Regions from separate parts of the Priestia sp. KCTC 13724 genome, predicted to be linked through region 2. Evidence: predicted binding sites of a transcription regulator. Region 2 holds the regulator's gene; each other region holds the start of a gene.

The links. Region 2 encodes LexA, which represses DNA repair genes until DNA is damaged. Its sites were predicted from a motif close to CGAACATATGTTCG; they were not measured.
Region 1: AC1UFB_RS09875 (DNA polymerase IV) is a predicted target of LexA. The motif match lies at 4,199-4,212, and genes of this name have one in related genera.
Region 3: uvrB (excinuclease ABC subunit UvrB) is a predicted target of LexA. The motif match lies at 1,641-1,654, and genes of this name have one in related genera.
Region 4: recA (recombinase RecA) is a predicted target of LexA. The motif match lies at 2,477-2,490, and genes of this name have one in related genera.

What each region holds. Positions count from the first base shown of each region.
Region 1 is NZ_JBXDLD010000070.1:11,404-17,280, reverse strand. It holds gene AC1UFB_RS09900 (LysM peptidoglycan-binding and 3D domain-containing protein) at 99-1,079, shown strand; gene AC1UFB_RS09895 (LPXTG cell wall anchor domain-containing protein) at 1,437-1,547, shown strand; gene AC1UFB_RS09890 (cold-inducible protein YdjO-related protein) at 1,587-1,796, opposite strand; gene AC1UFB_RS09885 (MarR family winged helix-turn-helix transcriptional regulator) at 1,954-2,409, shown strand; gene AC1UFB_RS09880 (organic hydroperoxide resistance protein) at 2,440-2,859, opposite strand; gene AC1UFB_RS09875 (DNA polymerase IV) at 2,978-4,159, opposite strand; gene AC1UFB_RS09870 (VTT domain-containing protein) at 4,363-4,938, shown strand; gene AC1UFB_RS09865 (RNA polymerase sigma factor) at 4,975-5,457, opposite strand; gene AC1UFB_RS09860 (DUF6449 domain-containing protein) at 5,471-5,877, opposite strand, start outside.
Region 2 is NZ_JBXDLD010000169.1:44,380-50,256, reverse strand. It holds gene AC1UFB_RS19040 (GH25 family lysozyme) at 1-213, shown strand, start outside; gene AC1UFB_RS19035 (magnesium transporter CorA family protein) at 235-1,680, opposite strand; gene AC1UFB_RS19030 (hypothetical protein) at 1,803-1,964, opposite strand; gene lexA (transcriptional repressor LexA) at 2,081-2,701, opposite strand; gene yneA (cell division suppressor protein YneA) at 2,846-3,181, shown strand; gene AC1UFB_RS19015 (YneB family resolvase-like protein) at 3,257-3,928, shown strand; gene AC1UFB_RS19010 (DUF896 domain-containing protein) at 3,990-4,220, shown strand; gene tkt (transketolase) at 4,402-5,877, shown strand, end outside.
Region 3 is NZ_JBXDLD010000165.1:35,996-41,872, reverse strand. It holds gene AC1UFB_RS18230 (sigma-54 interaction domain-containing protein) at 1-1,420, opposite strand, end outside; gene uvrB (excinuclease ABC subunit UvrB) at 1,711-3,690, shown strand; gene uvrA (excinuclease ABC subunit UvrA) at 3,698-5,877, shown strand, end outside.
Region 4 is NZ_JBXDLD010000016.1:16,247-22,123, reverse strand. It holds gene AC1UFB_RS01695 (helix-turn-helix domain-containing protein) at 1-446, shown strand, start outside; gene pgsA (CDP-diacylglycerol--glycerol-3-phosphate 3-phosphatidyltransferase) at 534-1,118, shown strand; gene AC1UFB_RS01685 (competence/damage-inducible protein A) at 1,132-2,370, shown strand; gene recA (recombinase RecA) at 2,623-3,660, shown strand; gene rny (ribonuclease Y) at 3,942-5,501, shown strand; gene AC1UFB_RS01670 (TIGR00282 family metallophosphoesterase) at 5,561-5,877, shown strand, end outside.

The DNA of each region.
Region 1 (5,877 bases), on a different contig from region 2:
TTTCTTTTTGTAACAAACTATCTATACTATTGAAACATTCCTGTTACATAAGGTTGATAGAATGGTAATAAATTCATAGTCACAAAGGAGAAAAAAGAATGAAAAAGCATATTTTTTCACTTGGTGCAACGGCACTTGTTTCAATGGGAATTGCAGGCATGGCATCAGCAGACGCGGAAACTTATAAAGTTCAATCGGGCGACACGCTTTATAGCATTTCAAAAAAATATAATGTATCGGTGAAAGACTTACAAGCATGGAATAACTTATCATCCACTATTATTTATACAAATCAAACCTTACATATTAGTAGTTCAGCTGATACGCATACAGCATCACCAACATCTTCTACATCCCAAAATACATATAAAGTTCAATCAGGTGATACGCTTTATCGTATTGCAAAATCTCATGGTTTATCAGTTGAGCAACTAAAACAGTATAATAACTTATCATCCAATATTATTTACGTTAACCAAGTGCTAACTGTAAATGGGGCCAGCGCTGTAACAGCACCACCCGATGAAAAAATAGAGCAACCCCAACAACAGGCTCCTACTAGTACATATAAAGTGAAGCCAGGAGATACGTTGTGGAGCATTGCCCAAAGGCATGGTATTTCAGTTTCAACATTACAGCAGCTAAACGGCTTATCAGCAAACACAATTTACATTAATCAAACGCTTAAAGTAAATGGATCTGTTGCTCCAGCACCAGCTGCCCCTGAGGTATCGAATCCTGTATCTTCTAAGCCACAAACACCAAACCCTTCTGAAAATCAAGAAGTAAAAAAAGAATTTCAGGTTGTTGCTACGGCTTACACAGCTTTTTGTACTGGCTGTAGTGGTATTACAAAGACAGGAATTGACCTACGTGCAAATCCAAATCAAAAAGTAATTGCTGTTGATCCATCTATTATTCCTCTTGGGTCACGCGTATACGTAGATGGATACGGAGAAGCAATTGCAGGTGATACGGGTGGTGCTATTAAAGGGAATCGTATTGACGTTTTTATTCCATCTCAAAGCGACGCGATGAAGTGGGGCCGTAAAACAGTTACAGTTAAAGTATTAAACTAAAGAGGCTGGGACATAAGTAATTCAGCCAATGATAAACCTGAACGATTGAGAGTTTCTCACTTTTAATCGTTCAGGTTTTTTGGTTGATTGTGAAAACACTGAGATCCCGCAGCGCAGCGAGGAAGCTCAGGTTCCTCCCCGCGGAAAGCGAGTGGCCGTAGCGCAATGGAACGAACGTGTTGAGACAAACTAAAGAGACGGGAACAGCGAGTGTTCGTCTTTTAGAAGCAATCATTTTGTTATGTCCCAAACTCTTTTTATTTTAGTGTTTAAGCCTCACCTTAAAGGGAATAGGAATTCTAAGACAACAACGTAGACGTTTCAACTATTTAGATTGCTATACTGGAGGTTATCACTATGAATATTGGCACCTTATATTTTCCAACGAGCGTATTATTATTAGTTGTTTTATTATTAGGAGGCCTTTACTTTTATTTTAAAAGACGCCGCAAACATAATAAAAAGTAAAAAGAAGCTATTGTAGCTTCTTTTTTAAACGCTCTTTGTTTAACGATTATAAAATTGAAAATCCTTCTTGATTTTAGGTAGCTCTCTTACTTCTTGAGACATTTCATTTCCACACATTGGGCAATTATAATCTGACGTCACAAAATCTTCTCTCATCCATCCGTTACACGAGTCAGACTGGCACGCATAAACATTTGTATCCATCATCTGAGTAACCTGTTCTTCCATACCTTTTTTCGCAAAATACATGAGCACAGCTCCCTTTTTTTCTTAGTATATGGAAAAAGCGCTTTTTTATTTAAGGTATTTTGACAAACTATGTCAAAATTTACATTTGTTTGTTTTGAATCTCTTTGATAAATTGTATATAATTACATAGTGAACAATTATATTGAAGGAGTTTAAAATGACCGATTTATTTTCAAGATTAAAGTTAGAAAATCAGCTTTGTTTTTCTATTTATGCTACGTCACGTGAAATTACAAAAGTGTATAAGCCTCTTTTAGATAAAATTGGCGTTACGTACCCACAGTACTTAGCTCTTCTTGTCCTATGGGAGCATGGAAGAGTCAGCGTAAAGAAAATGGGAGAACTCTTATACCTAGATTCTGGTACGCTAACTCCGATGCTGAAACGTATGCAAGAACAAGGGCTTGTAATCCGTGAACGCTCGCAGGAAGATGAGCGCGTTGTGTTAGTAAGCTTAACAGAAAAAGGCGCTTCACTTCGAGATAAAGCTTGTCAAATTCCAGATGAAGTGTTTAATATGACAGATCACTCTCCTGAAGAGCTAGCAAATTTAAAACAAATGCTTCACCAGCTGTTAAACGCTATCCATAGTCAAAATGGAAAAAGCCAGTAAAAAAGCAGTGCACTTTTGTGCACTGCTTTTTTATTCAGCCGTCGTATTTAACGTTACGTCAATGTTCCCTCTAGTTGCTTTTGAATATGGACAAAATTCATGTGCTGCCTTCACTAGCTTTTCAGCCTCTTCTTGCGATACCCCTTTTAAATGAGCGTTTAACGTTACTGCTAACTTAAACCCATCATCAGCCGGGTCTTTCATTAAGCTAACTTCAGCCGTAATTGATGATTCGATGGAATATTTTTGCTTTTTAGCAATTAGATTTAAAGCCCCGTCAAAGCAAGAAGCATATCCTGCTGCAAAAAGCTGCTCCGGATTCGTTCCTTCTTTTGTATTGTTTGGTGAAGGCATTACTAAATCTAGATTAATTAGGCCATCATCTGATTTGACGTGCCCTTCACGCCCACCTACTGCTGTTGCTTTTGAAGTAAATAAAACTGACATCAAAATCACCTCATATACGTAATTGTAAAGTCCTTGCTCATGCAAAAAAGCTCTTGCACGCTCTATGGATATATTACCCTTTTAGAGTGGATTGAAACATGTCGTTCTATACTCTCTTCTATTATTTTTTTAACCCCTTTCGTATAATTTCATCACCATATTTACTTTGAAGCTGCTGAACTGCTTTATAGAGCGGTTCATCTTTTACGTGCCGTTCATATGTAAATAAACTAAGCTGCTCTTGATTTCGATCTTTCATTCGTTCTACTTGTAGAGCTGCTACCCCTAACAAGCGAACTGGTTCACCGTTCCAATGCTTTTGAAGCAACTTGTTTACCCAATGAAGCAACACTTTTGACTGATTGGTCCACTGATCAATGGTTTGGGTTCTTGTAATTGTTTTGAAATTACTATAGCGAATGGTTAACTGAATCGTTTTGCTGACTACTTTTTTGGCATGCATTCGCTTACTAACAGACTCAGCGAGATCATTTAAAATCGGTACCATCTCCCGATCATCCGTCATATTTTTCGCTAATGTTTTTGAATGTCCAATCGACTTAAATTCCGACCTGCGATTTGGATTTACAGGTCGATCGTCAATCCCATTAGCTCTTTGCTTCATTTCTACTCCTCTTACTCCAACTGTGGCCTTTAGCTTATGATCATCTGCGTGCGCTAGCTCTTCAATCGTATGGATATGAACGGCATTCAACTTCTCAGCGGTTTTATTACCTATACCATGCATATAAACCACTGGGTGTGGCCAAAGTTTCTGATGAATATCGCGCTTTCTTAAAATTGTAATTCCAAGCGGTTTTTTCATGTTGCTTGCCGTTTTAGCTAAAAACTTATTTGGTGCAATGCCGATTGAGACCGGTATTTGTAACTCATTCAAAAGATCGTTCTGTATTCGCTGTGCAATCTCGAGTGGCGTACCTTGATGAAAGCAATCCGTTATATCTAGATATCCTTCGTCAATAGAAGCAGGCTCAAGAATAGAAGAGATCGTTGATAAATAAGAAAACATTTGCGCTGATACTTTGCGATAAAGAGTAAAATCTGGTTTTAACACAATTAGCTGAGGAAAAATTTTTTTAGCTTCCCATAATGGCATCGGTGCATATATTCCTTTATTGCGAGCCGCATAGTTGCACGTTACCACAATCCCTCTACGCTCTTTTGGGTTACCCGCAATGGCCATAGGTTTTCCTTTCAGTGCCGGATTACGCGCTTCTTCCACCGATGCATAAAAAGCATTAACATCAATATGCAATATGACTCTTCCCTTTTTTTGATACATGCCTTTCAACACACTCACCTTCTTTCTATCCGAACAAACAGAATATATGTTCTTATTTTAAACCAAAAAACAATTAATGTGAATAATTCTATAGCGGTTTGTAATATGATGGACAAAGAGTAAAAACAGGCGGATTGTTTGATGAACATCCCTTTGAAGCATTCGTATACTATAATAACTTTGACAAAAATGGGGGAAACGCCGTGGTGGATCAGATTATCACAGTAATTCAACAGTTTGGATATGGATATTTCTTTTTATTAATCATCATTGGTGCTAATTTCACACCTATTCCAGATCCTCTCTTTATTATGCTTGCAGGTAACCATGCCACTCTTTCTACTTTTCACCCTCTTATTGCTTTTCTCTTGACTTACAGTGCCATGATGCTTAGCTTATATGTTAAATTCTTATTTGCTAGATGGTTTCGCAAGCAAACAATAAAAGCTCTCTCTCAATCACGCTTTCAAAAAAAGCGATATGAAATTGAAAACCTCATTACCTCATACGGTTCCTTCGGCATTATGCTCAGCTTCTTCTTGCCGGGAATGCGACACGTTATGCCATTATTTTTAGGAACAACGAAAATGCCTCACCTTAATTATATAACAACAACATTTTCATTTGGATTGGTTTGGACGTTTGCGTTTTTTTTATGGGGGTTTAAAGTTGATGATGCCGCTTCACTTGAAACCATTTCTCAATTCACTATTTTGTTTATTGCCATCAGTGTTGGAAGCTTAGCCTATAAAAAGCGAAAAATGCGTAGTAAAGAATGAAAAAAGCCAATCCTCTAAGTAGAAGATTGGCTTCTTTCACATAAGCTGATATGCATAATGCTTCATGAATAGCTTTCGTGCTCGATAAAGTGCAGACTTAATAGTCGTGACTTTCATGTTAAATTGTTCAGAAAGCTCTTCATATTTTAAACCATACTCATATTTTAAGATCAATAGGTTTTTATATTGAGGCTTTAATTTATTTAAAGCTTTTACATATTGCTCAAATTGCTCTTTGGATAATACAAAATCCATCGGTGCATTTTTTAACTCTGTTGGTCCCTGTGTTAGCACATAGCGAGTATGAACGGAATTTTTTCTGATTAAATCACAGCGCTTATTTAAAGCAACTCGAAACAACCAAGCTCTTTCTTTCCCCTGTTCAACTTTATGTTGATTTTCTAAGTATTTCATCGCTACATCTTGCGTGATATCTTCAGCATCTTGCTTGCTGACACCTCGCTTTTGCAAATAAGCTAGCACCTGTCGCAAATATGGTTCAATATTGCTAGCACTCATATTTCTTCTCCCTTTATTTTAGTAATTTTTCTTTAATAAAGTCTGGAACTGTCTCCTCAGTAAATTCCTGGATCTCAGGAGTACTAGGATCTTCTTTATAATAGATACCGACTAAATAAGCTCCGTTGCTTGCCCAAGATACGGTTTCTAAAATTTCTTCTTTTTGATCGTTATTCTTCACTTCAATCGTTTTCTCAGATTCTACTAATGAAGGAAATTCTTCGTCTGCATAAAAGTCTATTTCATGCTGATGTGGATTTTTTAGCACAACTATTTTTTCAATATCTTCTGGTAATACACGCACTTTGTTATATAGGCCTTTTTTCTTTAGCCAATCGCTCACTTCATCATACGATTTTTCCCAGGTTACGTGTTGCTTATTTTTGCCTTGGCCCGTATTGAAATCAATATAAGCCCATG
Region 2 (5,877 bases):
GGAGAAGCAGTGTTTGTACTCCAAAAAGCGCTTGCTTCCGTTTACTTTTATCCCAATAAGTTCGCTCCTAATCATGGAATAGACGGAATTTATGGAGCCAATACAGCTAATGCTGTTGCTCGCTTTCAAAAAGTCTATTTGCCAAAAGAAGTGGATGGAATTTACGGACCGAACGTTCGATTAAAATTAGAAGAAGTGATGAAAGGAAAATAACGAGCATAGAACCTATGCTCGTTATTTTTGAAGACGGTCTTTAATTAGTTTATATAAAGCATTTATTCCTAAGCTAATGCTAATTGTAATTCCTGACAAAGCAACGATAAAGGCGATGTACTCAAACAATGAATAATCTTTTATTGCGCTCCAGCTTAGGTTTTTATTCCAGCTTTCAATAACTAAATTCATTCCGTAAATACCGGATAGCACAGTATAGATGGTCAAAATCAACAGTAGATAATTATGACGTTTCCCTGCAATTTTTTCTTGATTTTGATATAAAGTCCCAAGTGTTTCCTTCACTTCTTGGTAGAGTGAATCAATGTGAAAGGTCTTTTTGAAAAGTCTAGAAAATTCTTGTCCTTCCGTTCGAGAACTGATTTCTAAAAACAAGTACTTACCTGAAAAGAGTGTGATAGAGCGGATGAGTCGCTCAATAGCGTTTTGGTCTTTTTCAAATGTAAGCTGCGAATATTGATAAGATAGTTTCAACAGTACAATTTTATAAAAGAAATGTAAAAATAGATTATAGTAGTGCTGACCAAATAGGTGATTCATTAACATTTGATTCGTCTCTTCATCGGCTGAATGTGAAATGCAAGAAAAAACGTGGTCTGTTACAACATAGTATGTTTCGGGCGTCCATCGCTTGTAGACGTGTTGATCATTGTATTCATCAATATATTCTTGGTTTCTAGCTGAAATAAATGGTTTACCGCCAGTATCATAGCTGTTCAGTTGTCCAGTTCGAAATAAGGTGCCACTGCTAATAGGCTGTTCATTGTTGACGGTTACGTAACTTAGTACGTACATCCGTTCATCAATAAAATAAGGCAGGCTTCCAAAATGTTTGCTGTGCTGTGTTTCTTGCTCAATGTAAGGTTTTAGAAACGGTGTTAAGTTTGAAAAAATATAATCTTGTACTTTATCATAGGTTTTATTTTTGTATGTAATGGTCGCTCCGTGCTCTTCAGCTAATTTAGGCTCTAATACGCGAAAATGATTCATAAACTCAATGACGTCATCGTACGAATAATGGTTTCCCTTTACTTCGATACGAATCGTCATTACACCGATTTCAAATGGGCATAAAAAAATATCAATAGACAAAACTTCACTTAGAATTGTTGACGCTTTTGTTTCAAATGTAATTTCTTGATTCACCTTTTTTGAAAATCGAATGAGCCCTGTTTCTTTTGGTGATTGAGGAAAGAGAATACATTCGATATAAGGAAGAAAGTATTGATCAAGGCTAGCGTGGGAAACAAAATAGTCTTTGCTATAAAATTTCTTTTCTAAATCTGTATTCTCTAGAGAAAAAAAGTCAAATTCATGCTCATAAAGAGCTGAAACTAAATCTTTTTTCTCTTTTCGGTTAAAAGAAAAAGGAAACAAGAACATGTTTATTGCACGATTCGGTGTAATATCTTGAAAAGGAGAGTTCATTGCTTGCCACTTATCCACTGAGAAATTCCCTCCCTTATGCTTTTCATTATTGCTCTTTAAGTAATATACCTATATTTGACCAAAAAAAAACATAAAAGAGGCTGGGACATAACAAAATGATTGCTTCTAAAAGACGAACACTAGCTGTTCCCATCTCTTTGGTTTGTCTCAACACATTCGTTCCATTGCGCTACGGCCACTCGCTTTCCGCGGGGAGGAACCTGAACTTCCTCGCTGCGCTGCGGGATCTCCATTTTCCCTCTCTTTCCCGCAGGAGTCGAGTGTCCTACGCTCCATTCCACCCTGTTTCCAACATTGTTTTCACAATCAACAAAAAAACCTGAACGATTAAAAGTTATGAACTCTCAATCGTTCAGGTATAGTAGAGGCTGAACTACTTATGTCTCAGTCTCTTTTCTTAATGAATGGAGCGATATACTCCAATGACTTTTCCTAAAATAGTTACATGACGTAAGATAATAGGTGCCATTGTGGAGTTTTCTGGCTGTAAGCGAACGAAATTATCTTCTTTAAAGAAACGTTTGACAGTTGCTTCGTTGTCTTCCGTCATTGCTACAACAATATCGCCGTTATTAGCTGTTTGCTGTTGGCGAACAATGACCATATCTCCATCTAGTATACCGGCTTCAATCATACTTTCTCCCATAATTTCTAACATAAATACTTGCTCATCTGGAGAGGCGTACTTGTCAGGTAACGGAAAGTATTCTTCTACATTTTCAATTGCAGTAATTGGAAAGCCTGCCGTAACTTTACCGATAACAGGAACATTTATAACTGCACTTTGTGGAATGCTTACATCGGCCTCTGCTTGAAGAACTTCAATTGCTCTTGGTTTTGTGGGGTCTCTACGAATTAGACCTTTACTTTCTAAACGAGCTAAGTGCCCGTGAACTGTTGAACTAGATGCTAAACCAACTGCTTCACCAATTTCGCGAACAGATGGGGGATATCCTTTTAATTTCACTTCATGCTTAATGAAATCTAGTATTTCTTGTTGACGTTTTGATAGCTTCATACATTTCACCTCATTTTTAGCTATTCTTTGCTATAAATTATATCATGGCTATATATAATATACAAACATAAGTTCGAAAAAACCCATTGACAGAAACGGATGTTCGCAATAAAATGAGAACATACATTCTGAGGGGGATTTGAAATGAGACCATTAATAGAATCTATTAAACATTATACTACCTTTTTTGTGGTTATCGCCGCACTTACATATGTCTTGACGTTGCTATTAGGAGCAGATAGAGTGGAGTTAGAAAAATATACAACTGTTACTATTGCAAAGGGTGACACTATTTGGGAATTATCCCAAGAATATAGTAAGCATCATAATTTATCACCAAATGAATTTGTAGAATGGGTCCAAAATATGAATGAGCTAACTGTTCCATCTACACAGTCGCTTTCTCCGGGAGATCAGTTATATATTCCGGTATTGAAATCTGATTTAGCAAGTGATCATCAGATTGCTTTTGATAAGTGAACTAGAGCTACGAGTCCTCTACTGAACGATGGTAGGGGTTTTAGTGTTTGGAAATGAAGAAAGGGAGCTAGAAAGATGAAAGCAGTTATCTATTGTCGAGTAAGTACGGATAAAGAAGCCCAAGAGACATCGTTAAAGAGGCAGGAAGAAGAGTTAATGCAACTTGCTAAGATGCATAATTTTACAGTTTGTGAAGTTATTTCTGAAAAAGCGAGCGGCTATGAAGTTGACCGAGAAGGAATATTAGAAGTCTTAGAATTATTAAAAGCAGAAGACGTTTCTACCCTGCTTATTCAGGATGAAACACGACTGGGGCGTGGAAATGCAAGGATTGCTTTACTACACGCGTTAAATAAAGAGAAAGTAGCAATTTACACGATTAGTCATCAGGGACAGCTACAGCTATCAGAAGCTGATTCCATGTTGTTAAACATCATTAGCTTGGTGGAAGAACATCAAAGAAAATTACATAATGCAAAAATTAAACGAGGTATGAAAAGAGCAGTTGCTAATGGGTATCACCCGGAGCATAATTTGAAAAACCAGCATGTAAACTCAGGTAGAGAACGAAAGGAAGTTCCCATAGAAGAAATTGTACAACTACGTAATAATGGCTTAACATTTGCAGAAATTGCTGTCACGCTAAAAGGCTTTGGTTATAAGGTATCAAAAGCAACTGTACACCGTCGCTATCAGGAGTACTGCGACGACCAAGGCGAGCTTCTTGCTAAAAAACAAGAGATTTAGTAAGATGTGTAGTATTGTATTATGCTTTAAACTGTATTAAAAAGCGAGGAGTTCTGACAAAATGTTGTCTAAAGATAAAATGGCACGAATCAATCAACTATCTAAAAAATCAAAGGCGGAAGGTTTAACAGAAGCTGAAGCACAAGAACAGCAAGAGCTTCGCAAAGAATATTTACAAACGTTCCGTCAATCAATGACAAATCATCTTCATACGATTAAAGTTGTTGATGAAAAAGGGAATGACGTAACCCCTAAAAAACTGAAAGATAGCAAAAAGAAGCGTCTACACTAAGGCGATGGTTTGCTGTGGTGCAAAAACTAGGGAAATGAGTTTCTCTAGTTTTTTTTGTATATTTTTGCGTTTGGAAACGAAAAATGTAAAAGTACGAAAAAAAACGAATCAAATATTGTACAAAATCGTTAATCATTAGTATGATTACATATATACATAGTTTTGAAAGGAATGAAGAGTTATGACACAACGTATTGAAGATCTTTCAATTGCAACAATTCGTACTTTATCAATTGATGCTATTGAAAAAGCAAATTCAGGTCACCCAGGTATGCCAATGGGAGCAGCTCCAATGGCGTACACGCTATGGACAAAGTTTATGAATATTAACCCATCAAATCCGGATTGGTTTAACCGTGATCGCTTTGTTTTATCAGCAGGACATGGTTCAGCACTTCTATATAGCTTATTACACTTAGCAGGCTATGACCTATCAATTGACGATTTAAAAAACTTCCGTCAATGGGGAAGTAAAACACCAGGTCATCCAGAGTATGGTCACACAGCAGGTGTTGATGCAACAACTGGTCCATTAGGACAAGGAATTGCAATGGCAGTTGGTAAAGCGATGGCTGAGCGTCATTTAGCCGAAACATATAATAAAGAGGGACTTGAAATCGTTGATCACTTTACATACGGTATTTGTGGTGACGGAGACTTAATGGAAGGTGTATCAGCTGAAGCAGCTTCATTAGCAGCGCACTTAAAATTAGGTCGCCTTGTCGTGCTTTATGATTCAAACGACATCTCATTAGACGGAGATTTAGACCGTTCATTCTCTGAAAACGTAGAAGGTCGTTTCAAAGCTTACGGATGGCAAGTAATTCGCGTAGAAGATGGAAATGACGTAGCAGAGCTTTCAAGTGCAATCGAAGCAGCTAAAGAAGATCTTTCTCGTCCAACTTTAATTGAAGTAAAAACAACAATTGGTTATGGTTCTCCAAACCATGCGGGAACATCAGGTGTTCACGGTGCGCCACTAGGTGCAGATGAAACAAAATTAACAAAAGAAGCGTATAGCTGGACGTTTGAAGAAGATTTCTATGTGCCAGAAGAAGTTTATGCACACTTTAAAGCAACGATTGCTGATGAAGGTGCAAAGAAAGAAAAAGAATGGAACGACGTTTTTGCTCAGTATAAAGAAAAACATCCTGAGCTAGCCGCTCAATTTGAATTAGCTGTACAAGGTAAACTTCCAGAAGGTTGGGAACAACAATTACCTGTATATGAAACTGGTTCAAGCTTAGCAACTCGTGCTTCATCAGGTGAAGTATTAAACGCAGTAGCACAAGCTGTTCCTCAATTCTTTGGTGGTTCAGCAGATCTTGCTGGTTCAAACAAAACAATGATCAAAGGTGCAGAAGACTTTACTGCAAAAGATTACAGTGGACGCAACATCTGGTTTGGTGTTCGTGAATTTGCAATGGGCGCAGCGCTTAACGGTATGGCTCTTCATGGTGGTGTAAAAGTATTCGGCGGTACGTTCTTCGTATTCTCTGATTACCTACGTCCAGCAATTCGTCTAGCAGCATTAATGAAGCTACCTGTTACGTATGTATTTACGCATGACAGTATTGCAGTTGGTGAAGATGGTCCAACACATGAGCCAATCGAGCAATTACCTTCATTACGCGCAATGCCTGGTCTATCAGTTATT
Region 3 (5,877 bases), on a different contig from region 2:
TGGTATTTCGAAGTTCTCTTACATTACCAGGCCAATCGTGATGACAAAGCGTTTCAACCACTTCTTCATCAAGAGTTGGTTTTACCTTTTCGTGCTTTGTGCTGAATTCTTCAATAAATTGTGTAATGAGCGTTGGAATTTCATTCTGACGCTCTTTTAACGGTGGAATATGAATATTAATGACCGTTAGTTGATAATAGAGACCTTCATAAAACTCTCCTTGTTCAATTAAGCTCTCTAACAGTACAGAGGTTGAAGCCATAATTCTTGTATTAACCTGAACTTGCTCATTACTTCCCGTCATGTAATAAGCGGCGTTTTCCAGATAGTCACACAGTTTAATTTGAACGTCTAAAGGCATCTTGTGAACGTCTTGAATAAATAAGGTGCCGTTTGCTGCTTGCTCTAATTTCCCAGGCCTTTTATCGGTTGTAGGCTGTGAAAACACGCCTTGTTGATATCCAAATAACTCCATATCAATGAGGCCGGGAGGAATGGTTGCGCAGTTTAGCGTAATAAAGGGTTCGTTTCGCCTTGTGCTATCATAATGAATAGCTTGAGCAAGAAGCTCTTTTCCAGATCCTACTTCACCCGTTAATAAAATAGGAATATTTGTAGACGAAACTTTTTTAGCCATTTCAATTTCTTCTTCAAGGGTAGAGTTCTCGCCAATAATAGAAGAAAATAAGCTCTTATCTCCTATCAGTGGGTCTTGTTCCACTTCTTCGTGCAGTCGAATAATATTGGTAATATCATGCTCAGTTGCCACTGCACCAATAACTTTATGGCCTTTTACAATAGGAGAAGCATTCACTAACACGTGCGTTTCTTTATTTGGCTTATGGTAAGCTCCCCGAATCGGTCGACCTTCGTTTAAGATTTTATGTAGCACAATGGACTCATCATCGAAATACGTATTGATGAACTCGCCAACAATTGCTTGTTTTGCAATTTTGTAAGTGTTTTCAGCGGCGGTATTCCATAGCACTACTTTCCCTTTATCGTCAACAACGGTTACGGCGTCGTTGATCGTCTCTCCTAATGTTTCAAAATAAGAGAAAACATCTTCATTTTCAGCTTGTAGATAGTGAATCCAGTCAGAAGGGTGAAGTACACCGTGAATAGAATTAGTTTCATATGCTTGAATAAGAACTGGGCGCTCCCAGTTAACCTTTGATGTTTTGAGGTCAAGCCAAGTAGAGATAGTAGAAGGAGACCAGTTGGTTTTGTGAATCCAATCAATAATAGGCATGCTCATCGAAGCACTCTGGAGGGCAAACTGTTCTTTTGTATGAAAGATGTAATAATGCTTATCAAAAACGATGACATATTCAAAGTTAGAAAGTTCCGATTTTATTTGGGATATGGATGTAGATGGACTGGTTAAAATAAAGGAGTCGTTTATTTTAATTGAGCTCATTGGATTGTACTAAACCCCTTTCATATTCTTACTTTTAATTAAATGTATCACACTTTTTATAAGGTCGCAAAGCGCTTCTTTTGTCCGATTTTCCAGCTAATTCGCAATGGGATTATATATTTGCTCAGACTGGGTATACAAAGGAGAGATGAAGAAATAAGGAAAATTTGAACAGTCCAATACTATTCAGTTCCATTATATAAAAAGAAATGATAAAATACGAATATAAGTTCGTGTTTTTAAGGATTACAGTGCTATAATTTTAACACTAATGAAATGGAGGCCTCTCTGTGGCAGATCAATTTAAGCTAGTATCCTCATATGAACCTAAAGGGGATCAGCCCAAGGCAATTGAAAAAATTGTCAAAGGTATTCATGAAGGAAAACAGCAGCAGGTGTTATTAGGTGCAACAGGAACAGGTAAGACATTTACGATTTCTAATGTAATTAAGGAGGTTAATAAGCCTACCTTAATTATTGCTCATAATAAAACGTTGGCTGGGCAGCTATATAGCGAGTTTAAAGAGTTCTTTCCAGATAACGCAGTGGAATACTTTGTGAGCTATTACGACTACTATCAGCCTGAAGCTTATGTTCCACAAACCGATACGTTTATTGAAAAAGATGCAAGCATTAATGACGAAATCGATAAGCTACGTCACTCTGCAACGTCTTCGTTGTTTGAGAGAAACGACGTTATCATTATTGCCAGCGTATCTTGTATTTATGGATTAGGTTCACCGGAAGAATATAAAGAAATGGTTGTTTCGCTTCGTGTCGGCATGGAAAAGGAGCGAAATCAGCTACTTCGAGATCTTGTGGACGTGCAGTATGAACGCAATGACATCGACTTTAAACGCGGAACATTTCGCGTGCGTGGAGATGTGGTGGAGATTTTCCCAGCATCAAGAGATGAGCGCTGCATTCGCATTGAGTTCTTCGGAGATGAAATTGATCGTATTCGAGAAGTTGATGCTTTAACCGGAGAAGTCCTTAGCGATAGAGAACACGTGGCCATCTTCCCGGCGTCTCACTTCGTCACTCGAGAAGAAAAGATGAAAGTAGCGATTAAAAATATTGAAAAAGAGCTTCAAGAACAGCTTGAAAAGATGCGAGAAGCAGGCAAATTATTAGAAGCTCAGCGCCTTGAACAGCGCACAAACTATGATTTAGAAATGATGAGAGAGATGGGGTTCTGTTCCGGAATTGAAAACTACTCTCGTCATTTAACGCTACGTCCACCAGGATCGACACCATACACGCTGCTAGATTTCTTCCCAGAAGACTTTCTTCTTGTAGTCGATGAATCACATGTGACTATTCCACAAATTCGCGGAATGTATAACGGGGACCAAGCGCGAAAACAAGTGCTTGTTGACCATGGTTTTCGTCTTCCTTCAGCGCTTGATAATCGTCCGTTGAAATTCGATGAATTTGAAGATCATATCCATCAAATTGTTCACGTTTCGGCAACGCCAGGGCCTTATGAACTTGAAAAAGCGTCTGATGTTATTGAACAAATCATTCGACCAACGGGATTATTGGATCCAAATATTGAAGTGAGACCAATTGAAGGGCAGATTGATGATTTAATTGGAGAGCTTCAAGATCGAATTGCGAAAAACGAGCGCGTTCTCATTACAACGCTAACGAAAAAAATGTCAGAGGACTTAACGAATTATTTAAAAGAAATCGGCATTAAAGTACAGTATTTGCATTCTGAAATTAAAACGCTTGAGCGAATTGAAATTATTCGTGATTTGCGTCTTGGTAAATTTGACGTTTTAGTTGGAATTAACCTTCTAAGGGAAGGACTCGACATTCCTGAAGTGTCACTTGTCACGATATTAGATGCAGATAAAGAAGGATTTCTACGATCAGAGCGTTCACTTATCCAAACAATTGGTCGAGCGGCTCGTAACGCTAATGGTCACGTTATTATGTACGCAAATCGCATCACTAACTCGATGGAAATTGCGATTAGTGAAACGAATCGTCGTCGCAGCATTCAAGAAGCATACAATGAAAAACACGGCATTACGCCGCAGACAATTCAAAAAGAAGTTCGAGGTGCAATTCGAGCAACAATTGTAGCTGAGGATACTGAAAGCTACGATCAAGCACCTGCGTTTGATAAAATGACTGGAAAAGAAAAGCAAAAAATAATTCAAGAAATGGAAGAAGAAATGAAGGAATCAGCAAAAGCTCTTAACTTTGAACGAGCAGCTGAGCTTCGTGATCTTCTTTTAGAATTAAAAGCAGAAGGGTGATGGCAAGATGGCCATGGAGAAAATCGTAATAAAGGGCGCGCGCGCTCATAATTTAAAAAATATCGATATTGAAATTCCACGTGATAAGCTGGTCGTACTAACGGGCTTATCAGGTTCTGGTAAATCATCGCTTGCTTTTGATACGATTTATGCAGAAGGTCAGAGACGTTACGTGGAGTCATTATCAGCGTATGCTCGGCAGTTCCTTGGTCAGATGGACAAGCCGGACGTGGATTCCATTGAAGGTTTGTCTCCGGCTATCTCAATCGATCAAAAAACAACGAGCCGCAACCCTCGTTCAACTGTAGGAACCGTTACGGAAATTTATGATTATTTACGCTTGCTGTTTGCGCGTGTAGGGAGACCGACTTGTCCAAACCACGGGATTGAAATTACATCTCAGACCATTGAGCAGATGGTGGACCGTATTTTAGAGTACAAAGAGCGTACAAAATTACAAGTGCTGGCTCCCGTTGTGTCTGGGCGAAAAGGTGCGCATGTAAAGGCCTTAGAAGATATTAAAAAGCAAGGATACGTGCGTGTGCGCGTAGATGGAGAAATGCGCGAAGTAACAGAGGAAATTGAGCTAGACAAAAATAAAAAACATTCGATTGAAGTGGTTATCGATCGAATCGTGGTAAAAGAAGGCGTACAGTCTCGTTTATCTGACTCCCTAGAAACGGCTCTAAAACTCGGTGATGGAAAGGTTATTATCGACATCATTGGTGAAGAAGAGCTTTTATTTAGTGAGCATCATGCATGTCCAAAATGTGGTTTTTCAATTGGAGAGCTTGAACCGAGAATGTTTTCATTCAACAGTCCTTATGGTGCTTGTACAGCATGTGATGGACTAGGAATGAAGCTTAAAGTTGACCATGAACTGGTGATTCCGGATGATACGTTAACATTACGAGAAAATGCTATTGCTCCATGGGCTCCAACAAGTTCTCAGTACTATCCACAAATGCTAGAAGCAGTTTGCGCTCATTATAGCATCGATATGGACGTGCCGGTAAAAGACTTACCTAAGCATTTATTAGATAAAATCTTGCATGGAAGCGATGGCGAAAAAATATATTTCCGCTATGAAAATGACTTTGGACAAGTGCGTGAAAATGAAATCTTGTTCGAAGGTGTAATTCCAAACGTAGAGCGTCGTTATCATGAAACCAGCTCTGATTATATTCGTGAGCAAATGGAAAAATATATGGCCGAACAGCCTTGTCCAATGTGTAAGGGCCACCGCTTAAAGAAAGAAGCGCTTGCTGTTTTAATTGATTCTAAGCATATCGGTAACGTGACGCATTTTTCTGTACAAGAAGCGTACAATTTCTTTAGCAGCCTGCAGCTTTCTGATAAAGAAATGAAAATTGCAGACATGATTTTAAGAGAAATTAAAGAACGCCTCAGTTTCTTAGTGAATGTGGGCTTAGATTACCTCACAATTAATCGTTCAGCTGGAACGTTATCTGGTGGAGAAGCACAGCGTATTCGACTAGCAACGCAAATTGGCTCACGTTTAACAGGGGTTCTTTACATTTTAGATGAACCGTCCATTGGTCTCCATCAGCGTGATAATGATCGCCTTATTCGAACGATGCAAGATATGAGAGACATTGGGAATACATTAATTGTTGTTGAGCACGATGAAGATACGATGCTTGCTGCCGATTATTTAATTGATATTGGTCCTGGTGCTGGTGTGCATGGAGGAGCGGTTGTGTCACAGGGAACACCAAAAGAAGTGATGGCAGATCCAAATTCATTAACAGGTCAGTATCTATCGGGAGAGCGTTTTATTCCGCTGCCAACAGAGCGCCGCGCAATTGATAAGAGCCGAATGATTGACATTGTAGGTGCAAAAGAAAACAATTTAAAAAATGTGAAGGTAAGTATTCCACTTGGAACGTTTACAGCAGTAACAGGCGTATCAGGTTCAGGGAAAAGTACGCTGGTAAATGATATTTTACACAAAACGCTTGCTCAAAAGCTTCATAAAGCCAAAAGTAGGGCTGGAGAGCATAAAGAAATCAAAGGAATTGAGCACTTAGATAAAGTGATTGATATTGATCAATCTCCAATTGGACGTACACCGCGCTCTAATCCAGCTACGTATACGGGTGTTTTTGATGACATTCGTGACGTATTTGCCCAAACGAACGAAGCAAAAGTACGTGGTTATAAAAA
Region 4 (5,877 bases), on a different contig from region 2:
AAGCTGCTAAAGAAGCGGCAGAAAAAGAAGCAATAGAAAAAGAAAAGGCAGAAAAAGAAAAAGCTGCTAAAGAAGATGAAGAGAAAAAAGATGAAGAAAAAGAAGAAACAAAGCAAGCTTATAAAGAAGTTCAAAAGTCAGGCCGCAATGGAACATATGAGCTATCTGGAACAGATGAGTTTAAGCTAGAAGTGTCGTCTACTCAAGCTGATACATGGTTAGATGTAAAAAATGGTAAGGGCAATTCATTTTATAATGCCATGTTAAAAAATGGTGAGACAAAAGAGTTTGACTTCACGAAAGAAAGTGAAGTTCGAGTGAATATTGGATTCTCACCAGGGGTACAATTGAAAATTAATGGACAAGATGTTTCTTTACCGTTTGATGCAAATCAACAGGTTAGACAAGTTGTAACGATTAAATATGAGCAGGAAAAAGCTCAATAAGTAGCTTAGCAGTATCAAAAATGGTTAAGTCGTGCCGACAACAGTTTGCACGGCTTACGTTTTTGTATGTAATTGGAGGAAACAATAGTGAATTTACCAAATAAGATTACAATCTCTCGAATTTTTTTAATCCCGCTTTTTTTAATTTTAATGATGGCACCGTTACCTTTTGGTGAAGTTAGCGCTGCTGGAATGGACGTGCCAATCGCTCATTTATTAGGGGCAGCGTTATTTATTATTGCGTCCACAACAGACTGGATCGACGGGTACTACGCTCGTAAGTATAATATGGTTACAAACCTTGGGAAATTTTTAGATCCGCTAGCAGATAAGCTATTGGTTTCAGCAGCTTTGATTGCTATTGTAGACTTAGACTTAATTGCCGGTGCAGGTTGGGCTGCAATTATTATTATTAGCCGCGAATTTGGAGTAACAGGCTTACGTTTAGTTCTTGCTGGAGAAGGTGAAGTCGTTGCTGCAAATATGCTAGGTAAAATTAAAACGTGGACACAAATTATTGCTATTTCAGCTATTTTACTTTATAACTTACCCTTTGAATTTGTGTCATTTCCATTTGCAGCAATTGCCCTATGGATTTCTGTTGTATTTACAGTAATTTCTGGATGGGATTACTTTGCGAAAAACAAGCAAGCATTTGTTAATTCAAAATAATGGGGATGATTTCATGAACGCGGAAATTATTGGAGTAGGTTCAGAGCTTTTGCTAGGCCAAATTGCCAATACAAACGCGCAATACCTATCTAAAAAGTTTGCAGAGCTTGGTATTAACGTATATTATCATACGGTAGTTGGCGATAATGAAAGCCGATTGAAAGAAGCAATTTTGACCGCCAAAAAACGTGCGGATTTGATTGTGTTTACAGGTGGGCTTGGGCCAACCAAAGATGACCTTACAAAAGAAACAATTGCTTCAGAACTAGGTGTCTCACTTGTAACAGATCAGCAAGCGCTTGAAAGTATCGAAGCGTATTTCGAAAAAACGAATCGGACAATGACGCCTAATAATAGGAAGCAAGCAATTGTACTTGAAGGTGCAACAATACTGCCAAACGATTATGGAATGGCACCAGGAATGGGCATTACGGTGCGTGGTATTCACTACATGTTATTTCCTGGTCCACCAAAGGAACTTTACCCTATGTATGAATCGTATGGACAAGCATATTTAGCAGAAAAGCTAGATATGAAAGAGCAAATTGAATCTCGCGTTTTACGTTTCTTTGGAATTGGAGAGTCTCAGTTAGAAACAGATATTGAGGATTTATTAGATGCACAAACAAACCCAACCATTGCGCCGTTAGCTGCTGATGGAGAAGTAACGCTTCGCTTAACGGCTAAGCATGGAGATGTGGTTGAGGCTCATCGAATGCTTGATGAAGTAGAAAAGCAGATTATGAGCCGTGTAGGAGAGTTTTTCTACGGATACGATATGACATCTCTACAGGCTGAACTCATTGCTACAATGCGAGAGCAAGAAGTGACCGTTGCTTCAGCTGAAAGTTTAACTGGCGGATTGTTTAGTGGGACGCTAACGAGCATTCCTGGAGCTGGAGATGTTGTAAAAGGTAGCATTGTTGCTTATCACACTGAGGTAAAGCACAATGTGCTACATGTAGCAAAAGAAACCCTAGAGCAAGACGGGGCAGTTAGCGAGAGATGCGCAGAAGAAATGGCTGTTGGTGTGAAAAAGCTGACAGGCTCTGATGTTGGTATTAGCTTTACAGGCGTCGCTGGTCCGTCTAAGCAAGAAGGTAAAGAAGTTGGTACAGTTTACATTGGTATAGCTTTTAAAAATGAAAAAACACGCGTGTATTCGCTAAAGCTTACAGGCAGTCGTGATGGTATCCGTAAACGCACTGTGAATTATGGAATTTATTATCTTTTACAACTATTGAAACAGTAATATATTGAAGCGGTGTAGTCCCTCCTTGTGTAAATAAGGAGGGACTTTTCCTTCATAAAATAGTTATTTTTTTAAAATATAGTCTTGGCTGTTAAAATAAAAAAATCGAACGTTTATTCGCTTTTTTGCTTGTCAAATGACTCAAAAGCGAGTATAGTTATGTATAGAAAGTTAATTAAAACGTCATTGCTACTACAATGTAGTAATCTTAAATTATAAAACAAAGCAAGCAAGTATAGAGGAGGAAATCGAGTGAACGATCGTCAAGCAGCCCTTGATATGGCTCTAAAACAAATTGAAAAGCAATTCGGTAAAGGTTCAATTATGAAATTAGGAGAACAAACGGAACGTAAAATTTCAACTGTGTCTAGTGGTTCTCTAGCGTTAGATGTTGCGCTTGGTGTAGGTGGGTATCCACGCGGACGTATTATTGAAGTTTATGGTCCAGAAAGCTCTGGTAAAACAACAGTTGCGCTTCATGCAATTGCAGAAGTACAGCAGCAGGGTGGACAAGCAGCGTTTATCGATGCTGAGCATGCGTTAGACCCGGTGTATGCACAAAAGTTGGGTGTCGATATTGACGAGCTTCTTTTATCACAGCCTGATACAGGTGAACAAGCACTTGAAATTGCTGAAGCGTTAGTTCGTAGTGGAGCAGTTGACATTCTGGTTATTGACTCTGTTGCAGCCCTTGTGCCTAAGGCTGAAATTGAAGGTGAAATGGGAGATTCTCACGTTGGTTTACAAGCTCGTTTAATGTCTCAAGCACTTCGTAAGCTATCAGGTGCTATTAATAAGTCGAAAACAATTGCTGTTTTCATTAACCAAATTCGTGAAAAAGTTGGCGTTATGTTTGGTAACCCTGAAACAACGCCAGGTGGACGTGCGCTTAAGTTCTATTCTTCAGTGCGCCTTGAAGTTCGTCGTGCTGAGCAGTTGAAGCAAGGTAACGATATTGTAGGAAACAAGACAAGAATTAAAGTTGTCAAAAACAAAGTAGCACCACCATTCCGCGCAGCTGAAGTGGATATTATGTACGGAGAAGGAATCTCAAAAGAAGGAGAAATTTTAGATATTGCTTCTGATTTAGATATCGTACAAAAAAGTGGAGCTTGGTATTCTTATAACGAAGAACGTTTAGGTCAAGGCCGTGAGAATGCGAAGCAGTTCCTAAAAGAAAATGTTGATATTCGTCAAGAAATTGCTGGCCAAGTTCGTGAATATCATGGATTAGACGAAGCGGCAGAGCAAATGCCTGAAGACGATGCTCAAGATGAATTGAAAATTTAATAACACTTCTTTTGCTTAAAAAAGACTCTTTTTTTAAAAAGGGTCTTTTTTTTGAAAAAAATGTTAATCATAGTGATAGCAGGGGCAAGGATTTTCGTGACATAGCATTTTCATAGGCTTGACAATAAAAATGGACAGACTTACAATTAAGATGTATATTTTCCCTTTTTAAAACATTTTAGCGTTTAAAAGCCTTTGTGTGTATATTGAAAGGTGAAAGCGATATACATGCCGACATGAAATTAAAAACTTACAAGTTTATAGCAAGGGGAGGTGAAATGATGGATATAATTACAATCATCTTCGCTTTGCTTGGCCTAATCGTCGGTGCAGTTGTTGGCTTTTTTGTTTGTAAATCGATTGCTGAAGCTAAGGTTGCGGGAGCAAAGTCAAACGCAGAACAAATTATCGATGATGCAACCCGTGAGGCGGAAGCTTTGAAAAAGGAAGCTTTATTAGAAGCGAAAGATGAAATCCATCAGCTTCGTACAGAGGCAGAACTAGATATTCGTGATCGTCGAGCAGAACTTCAAAAACAAGAAAATCGATTAATGCAAAAAGAGGAAAATCTTGATCGAAAAGACGAGTCACTTGATAAACGTGAAGCGGCACTTGAAAAGAAAGATAATTCTCTTACCGTTAAACAACAGCATATTGAAGAGATGGAAAGCAAAGTTGAAGAATTAGTCAAGGCTGGTCAAGCGGAATTAGAACGCATTTCAGGCTTAACGAGAGACGATGCACGAGCGATTATTTTAGATCGTGTTGAAAATGAACTTTCCCATGATGTTGCGATGATGGTGAAAGAAACAGAAAATCGTGCCAAAGAAGAAGCCGATAAAAAGGCTAAAGAAATTCTTTCGCTTGCGATTCAACGTTGTGCAGCGGATCACGTAGCTGAAACAACGGTTTCAGTTGTTAACTTACCAAACGATGAGATGAAAGGTCGAATCATTGGTCGAGAAGGTCGAAACATTCGTACATTAGAAACATTAACAGGTATTGATCTTATTATTGATGATACACCAGAAGCAGTTATTTTATCAGGTTTTGACCCTATCCGCCGTGAAACGGCACGTATCGCCTTGGACAAACTTGTTCAGGATGGACGTATTCACCCAGCTCGAATTGAAGAGATGGTTGAAAAATCTCGTCGTGAAGTAGATGAGTATATTCGTGAGGTTGGTGAACAAACAACGTTTGAAGTTGGAGTTCATGGCTTGCATCCAGACTTAATGAAGATATTGGGCCGTTTGAAATTCAGAACGAGCTATGGTCAAAACGTCTTAAAACATTCGATGGAAGTTGCTCATTTAGCTGGATTGATGGCTTCTGAACTTGGTGAAGACGCTACGCTTGCGAAGCGTGCAGGTTTACTTCACGATATTGGAAAAGCAATCGACCACGAGGTAGAAGGAAGCCACGTTGAAATTGGCGTTGAGCTAGCTACGAAATATAAAGAGCATCCTGTTGTTATTAACGCAATTGCTTCACATCATGGTGACACGGAACCGACGTCAATTATTGCTGTTCTAGTTGCTGCGGCCGATGCTTTATCAGCTGCAAGACCGGGTGCTAGAAGTGAAACGTTAGAAAACTACATTCGTCGCTTAGAAAAGCTTGAAGAAATCTCTGAGTCTTATGAGGGTGTTGAAAAATCATTTGCTATTCAAGCAGGACGTGAAGTCCGCATTATGGTTAAACCAGATACGATTGGTGATTTAGAAGCGCATCGCTTAGCGCGCGATATTCGCAAACGCATAGAAGATGAACTAGATTATCCTGGTCATATTAAGGTAACAGTAATTCGAGAAACACGAGCTGTTGAATACGCGAAATAAGTAAAATAAAGTGGCTATTGCCACTTTATTTTTTTGAGTCAGAAATAAGGAGCTAAAAGATGAGAATTTTATTTGTTGGAGACGTTGTTGGTTCTCCAGGTCGAGATATGGTAGAAGAATATTTACCACGCTTAAAAAGAAAATACGCCCCAGGCTTAACGATTGTAAATGGTGAAAATGCGGCGTCTGGAAAAGGAATTACAGAAAAAATTTATCGAGCATTTTTACAAGCTGGTGCAAACGTAGTAACGCTTGGTAACCACGCATGGGATAAGCGTGAAATTTTTGATTTTATTGATGATGCTAAGAACTTAGTGCGTCCAGCTAATTTCCCAGAGGGAACGCCAGGAAAAGGAATTACATATGTAACCTACAA